Regions from separate parts of the Pseudodesulfovibrio karagichevae genome, predicted to be linked through region 1. Evidence: riboswitches for the same ligand, from Rfam matches in the RefSeq annotation. Region 1 holds a riboswitch; the other holds the start of a gene.
What was found. A riboswitch is a leader RNA that binds a small molecule or an ion and turns the genes downstream of it on or off. The one in region 1 is predicted to bind cobalamin.

Region 1 (3,350 bases):
TGATCAAGGAACTGCGCCTGCTGACCCGCGCGGTCTTCGTGGTGGGCAAGGACGGCAAGATCGCCTACGTCCAATACCTTAAGGAGATCACCGAGGAGCCCGACTACGAGGCAGCCCTCAAGGTGGTCCGCGAATTGATCGGATAATCCGGCATCCGCGCACTGCGCACGAAATCCCGGCCCGGAAGAGTGTCTTCCGGGCTTTTTTTGCGCCCATGCAAGGGGATTCGGCCGCGAAAACGCCCCGCCCCTGCCCGGACAGACGGGTCGCATGCTTCGTCTCGGAGGGGGTTGCATGGGAAGACGTCTTCGTATATCAATAAATCTTGATATACGGATTTAAATGCAACAGTGTGCATTGAAAGCGCACCGTCCCCTCAACCCCAGCATGTTGGATACGCCATGAAGATCATCGACCGCCTCCAGGACAACGGCCCCTTTCTCTCCCTCGAATTCTTTCCGCCCAAGGAGCGCGAACAGTGGCCGCGCTTCTTCTCCCTGGTGGAGCGGCTGGCCGGGCTCGACCCGCTGTTCGCCTCCGTGACCTACGGGGCCGGGGGGTCCTTTCAGGACAACACCCTCGACATCGTGGCCGAGATGCACAGACGGTTCGGGCTGACCGTCATGTCGCACCTGACCTGCGTGGGCGCGGAGAAGCGGTCCATCGCCGAGTACGTGGACCGGCTCCTGGAATCGGGCATCGGCGACGTCCTGGCCCTGCGCGGGGACATGCCGGGCGGCGATCCGGACGCGATATGGAAAGATTTCCGACACGCCTCGGATCTGGTGGAGTTCGTCAAGGCGGGCTGGCCGGAAATGGGCGTGGCCACGGCCTGCTATCCCGACGCCCACCCCGAGTCCCCGTCCATCGACGACGACCTGCGCTGGACCTGCCACAAGTTCAACGCGGGCTCGGACTTCGCCGTGACCCAGCTCTTCTTCGACGTGCGCCGCTACCGCGACCTGGTCCGCAGGCTGGCGTCCCGGGGCGTGACCGATCCCGTGCTGCCGGGCGTCCTTCCGGTCCTGAGCATGGCGTCCCTGAACCGCATCCTGTCCCTGTGCGGGGCGAACATCCCGCTCAAGCTCTATCTGGAGCTCCAGGAGGCCGACCGGGCCGGGGGCGACGAGGCCGTGCGGCGCAGGGGAATCGAGATCGCCCGACGACAGATCCGCGAACTGCTGGACCTGGGAGCACCCGGCATCCATCTGTATTCGTTGAACAACGCAGACGTCTGCCTGGACATCCTGTCGGGCCTCCCGGAGTTCGGGGGCTGAGCCGGGAGGACAAATTCCGGCGAATGAGCCTTGCGGTCTCTCCGGGCTTGCGATAGCTTCCAACTCGTCACGATGTCCTTCAGGTGGCCCCCGGGCCATAACAGGGAATCCGGTGCGAAGCCGGAGCGGTCCCGCCGCTGTAATCCCCCATGAAGGTCCGGTCCGACAGCCACTGCCGCGAGGCGGGAAGGCGGGCCGGACGGGGAGAGCCAGAAGACCTACCTGAAGCGTTTCCTGCCGGATGCGGATCGCGGAACCCGCATGCGGACAAGAATGATGCACACACGATAACCGTCGCCGGGTTCGCGGTTCCGCCGCGAGACCGTTCATCGGCGACAGCGCAGGCAGTTTCACCGCGGCCGCACCTCCGGTGCCGTCCGGCCCTCCGCATTGCCTGCAAGAGATTTACATGCCCAGCAAGATTCTCAAACGCGACGGCTGCGTCGAAACCTGGTCCACCAAACGCATCGGCAACGCCATCTTCAAGGCCCTCAAGGGCAGCGGCATCAAAGACCCGCTGCTGGCCGACCGGCTGGCCGGCAAGGTGGCCAAGAAGCTCAAGGATGTGGACATCCCCGAGCAGGAACAGGTTCAGGACATGGTCCAGGAGGTCCTCATGGAGGCCCGCCTGTACAAGGTGGCCGAACGGTACATCATCTACCGCGAAAAGCGGCGCGAGCTGCGCTCCCAGGACGAGGCGTTCCTGGACATCGCCAAGGTGACCGACGGCTATCTGGACAACCTGGATTGGCGGGTCAACGAAAACTCCAACATGACCCACTCCTTCCAGGGGCTGATCCTGCACATGGCCGGTTCGGTCCAGGCCCGGTACATGCTTGAGAAGTACCCCGAGGAGGTCCGCCTGGCGCACACCCACGGCTACTTCCACATCCACGACCTGTCCTTCGGCCTGGCCGGATACTGCTCCGGCTGGTCCCTGCGCGACCTGCTGCTCGAAGGGTTCAACCTGCGCGACCGCTGCTCGTCCAACCCGGCCAAGCACTTCGACGCGGCCTGCGGCCAGATGGTCAACTTCCTCGGCACCCTGCAGAACGAATGGGCCGGGGCCCAGGCCTTCAACAACGTGGACACCTACCTGGCCCCGTTCATCCGCAACGACGGCCTGAGTTACTACGACGTCAAACAGCAGATCCAGAAGCTGCTGCACAACCTCAACGCCACGTCGCGCTGGGGCGGGCAGTCGCCGTTCACCAACTTCACCCTGGACTTCGTGCCGCCCGCGCACATCGCCAAGGAGGCGGTCATCATCGGCGGCCACCTCCAGGACTCCACCTACGGCGAGTACGCCGAGGAGATGGCCATGTTCAACCGCGCCTTCCTGGAGGTCATGCTCGAGGGCGACGCGGACGGACGCATCTTCTCCTTCCCCATCCCCACGTACAACGTGACCAAGGACTTCCCCTGGGAGTCCGAGGAAGGCAAACTGCTGCTCAAGATGACGGCCAAGTACGGCGCGCCCTACTTCCAGAACTTCATCAACTCGGACCTCAACCCCGAGGACGTGCGCTCCATGTGCTGCCGCCTGCAGATGGACCTGCGCGAGATCCGCAAGAAGACCGGCGGCCTGTTCGGCGCGGGCGACCTGACCGGCTCCATCGGCGTGGTCACCCTGAACCTGCCCAAGCTGGCCTACCTGGCCCACAACGAAGAGGACTTCATGGACCTGGTCGCCGAGTACGCCAAGCTGGCCTCGGAGTCCCTGGAGTTCAAGCGCAAGGTGGTCCAGAAGAACCTGGACGCGGGCATGTTCCCGTTCTCCCGGCGCTACCTCAAGAACGGGTTCAAGGGCCACTTCTCGACCATCGGACTCATCGGCGGCCATGAGGCCTGCATGAACCTGCTGCACAAGGGGCTCGACACCCCGTCCGGCTCCCGGCTCATGCAGCGTGTGCTCAAGCTCCTGCGCCGACTCGTGGTCGAGTTCCAGGAGCAGACCGGCAACCTGTACAACCTCGAGGCCACGCCCGGCGAAGGCACCTGCTACCGCCTGGCCAAGATCGACAAGGAACTGTACGCCGACATCCACACCTCGGGCGACCAGACCCCGTACTA
Region 2 (3,350 bases), on a different contig from region 1:
CCGCGCAATAAGGGGAAGCCATGCAGGACAGCATCATCCAGTGCATCGAGGACATCGAACAGCAAATCCTCGAAGTGGACGCCACCGGCCAGGGGGTCGAAGCGGTGGTGGACGCGCTCGGCCTGTCGTGCATGCAGCTCTCCTCGGCCGGGGTCATCGCCCTCCTGGACATGCTCAAGGACGGCATCACCCCGGTGAGCAGCGAGATCATCACGTCCATGCTCGGCATCTGCGAGGCCCAGAAGAAGTTCTTCTTCGCCCTGGGTGGCCTGCTCGAGGGCAGCGCCGACGCCCTGGCCAAGATCAAGACCTCGTCTCCCGCCGCCCCGGCGGTCGAGGAATCCGAGGAGGATGCGGCCAAGGCCTTCGAGGAACCGCCCACCGCCGAGGCCGAAGCGCCCGAGGAAGCGGAGACGGCCGATGAGGCCAAGCCCGAAGCCAAGCCCGAAGCCAAGGCCGACGCCAAGGGATCGGCCTCGGCCATCTCCTCCATCCGCGTGGCCACCGACAGGCTGGACCGGGTCATCGAACTGGTCGGCAAGCTCATGGTCACCTACGCGGTCATCGCCCAGGGCGGGGCCACCAGCATGACCCAGATGGCCTCCAGCCTGCGCGAGCTCGACAACGTCATCACCCGGCTCCAGCAGGAGGTCAACGCCATCCGCCTGGTGCCGCTCAAGCAGATTTTCATGCCCATGCACCGGCTGGTGAAGAGTCTTTCCCAGAAGATCGGCAAGAAGCTCGACTTCGAGGTCAAGGGCGACGACCTGGCCCTGGACAAGACCATCGTGGAATCCCTGAACGAGCCCCTGGTCCACCTGCTCCGCAACGCCGTGGACCACGGCCTGGAAGACCCCGAGGGACGCAAGGCCGCGGGCAAGCCCGAGACCGGCATCGTGACCCTGTCCGCCTGGCGCAAGGGCGACAGCGCCTTCATCCAGGTCAGCGACGACGGGCGCGGCCTGGACCCGGACCGCATCCTGGCCAAGGCGCTGGAAAAGGGGCTGGCCGACCCGGACAAGGAGTACGAGACCGAGGAGATTCTCCAGTTCGTGCTCCAGAGCGGCTTCTCCACCGCCGAAAAGATCACCGACGTCTCCGGGCGCGGCGTGGGCATGGACGCCGTGGTCAACGCCATCAAGGTCGCCCTGGATGGCGAGGTGTCCATCAAGAGCACGCTCGGCAAGGGCGCGGCCTTCACCATCGTCATCCCCCTGGACCGCTCGGCCAACGAGGGCATCGTGGACGCCCTGGTCTGCAAGGTCGGCGGCGACACCTTCATCATGCCCAGCCGCGACGTGGTCGAGATCTACATGCCCCGGCGCAACGACGTGGTCGCGCTGCCCGACGGCCGCGAGACCGTGGACGTGCGCGGCGAGATCCACTCCCTGCTCCGCCTGGCCGACCTCCTGGAGCTGACCCCGGAGATCGACAACATCGAGATGGCCCAGGCCATCGTGGTCCGGGTGGGCGACTACAAGGGGGCCATCCTGGTGGACGAAGTGCTCCGCCAGCAACAGGTGGTCATCACCGGCTTCACCGTGCCGGTGCAGGAGATTTTCGACATCCCCATCCTGGGCTACGGCATGATGGGCGAATCCGACGCCCTGGTCATCAACGCCGAGGAGATGATCCAGCAATTCCAGGAGCGCATCGCCAAGGCCGCCGACTCGTCCTTGACATAACCGCCGCCCGAAGCATAATCCTCAATCTTCAGGTGTCCTCGGACTCAATAGGGAATCCCGTGCAAATCGGGAGCGGACCCGCCGCCGTGACGTCCTGCCGAACCGCTGCCATTCATGCCACTGGGGTCTCCCTGGGAAGGCGGCAGCGGGAGGGACCAGCCGGAAGACCTGCCTGAAACGCCCATAGGACTTGCCACGGTGGTACGTGGGCTTGCCGCCGAGGTATCGAAGGGAATAATACGGATCCCCTTCCTCTGAAATCGAAGAGGAAGGGGCTTTTCTTTTCCCTCACCCGCCCCTTTTTGGAGAACGTAATGACCCTGTTCAGAAACTCCATCTTCTTCCTGCTCGCCCTGCTGCTGGCCGTCCCGGCCCAGGCCGGGCACCACGACGAGGGCCCGGTCAAAAAGGCCATCGTCCTGGCCGCCTTCGGGACCTCCTACCCCGATGCGGTCAAATCCATCCTGAACATCAAGAGCAAGGTGGAGGCGGCCAACCCCGGCGTGCCCGTGCGCCTGGCCTTCACCTCCAACATCATCCGCCGCATCTGGCAGAAGCGGCAGGACGACGCGGCCTGGCAAAAGGTCCACGCGGACATCCCCGAGGAGGTCCTGTACGTCAAGCATCCGCTGGCCGTCATCGCCGACCTCCAGAACGACGGCTACCGCGACGTCACCGTGCAGTCCCTGCACGTCTTCGCGGGCGAGGAGTTCAACGACCTGGTCGCCCTGGTGGACGGGCTGCAATCCATCCGCACCCTCAAGGCCAAGAACCTGCCCTTCGCCTGGCTGGCGGTCGGCCGCCCGGCTCTGGGCATGCCCGGCACCGAGCATCCCTACACCGAGGACATGGCCCGGGCCGCGAAGATCTTCAAGGTCGACGTGGACCAGGCCAGAAAGCTCGGCGCGGCCCTGGTCTACATGGGCCACGGCAACGACTTCTTCTCCACGGGCATCTACGCAGAATTCCAAAAAGTATTGCAGGCAGAGTACGACTACCCCATCTTCATCGGCTGCGTGGAGGGATATCCGTCCTTCGACGACATGGCCGCCCGGCTCAAGGGGGCCGACAGGAAGAAGGTCCTGCTCAAGCCGTTCATGATCGTGGCCGGTGACCACGCCTCCAACGACATGGCGGGCGACGAGGACGACTCATGGAAGGTCATGCTGGCCAAGCGGGGCTACGCCGTGACCACCGACCTGCGCGGCCTGGGCATGCTCGACGGCTGGGCCGACATCTACGTGGACCATCTCAGGGACGCCATGGCCCAGGGGCCGGAGGCGAAATAGCCCCATGACGTCCGCCGCCCCCCGCACCCCCCTGCGCAACGGCCTGACCGTGGCCCTGCTCGCCGCCGCGCTGGCAGGGCTGGCCCTGGCCGCCTGCACCATGGGGGTCATCCACATTCCGCCGGGCGAGGTCCTGCGCGGACTGCTGGACGGTGTGCTGGGGGCGGCGGATTCGCTGGGCGGCACTGCCGCGGGCATCCTCTTCGACGTCCGCCTGCCGCGCATCCTGACCTGCACGGCCGTGGGCTTCGGTCTGGCCGTGGCGGGCGCGGTCTTCCAGGGGCTGCTGCTCAACCCCCTGGCCGACCCGTTCACCCTGGGCGTGTCCTCGGGCGCGGCCTTCGGCGCGGCCCTGGCCCTGCTCCTGGGGCTCTCC

Region 2: another riboswitch for cobalamin. It lies ahead of AB6M95_RS03510 (sirohydrochlorin cobaltochelatase); the one in region 1 lies ahead of AB6M95_RS00220 (ribonucleoside triphosphate reductase).

The regions. Positions count from the first base shown of each region.
Region 1 covers NZ_JBGLYH010000001.1:53,049-56,398, forward strand. The annotation lists gene tpx (thiol peroxidase) at 1-146, shown strand, start outside; gene AB6M95_RS00215 (methylenetetrahydrofolate reductase) at 402-1,277, shown strand; cobalamin riboswitch at 1,342-1,517, shown strand; gene AB6M95_RS00220 (ribonucleoside triphosphate reductase) at 1,687-3,350, shown strand, end outside.
Region 2 covers NZ_JBGLYH010000005.1:95,488-98,837, reverse strand. The annotation lists gene AB6M95_RS03520 (Hpt domain-containing protein) at 1-11, shown strand, start outside; gene AB6M95_RS03515 (chemotaxis protein CheA) at 21-1,685, shown strand; cobalamin riboswitch at 1,699-1,875, shown strand; gene AB6M95_RS03510 (sirohydrochlorin cobaltochelatase) at 2,000-2,974, shown strand; gene AB6M95_RS03505 (FecCD family ABC transporter permease) at 2,979-3,350, shown strand, end outside.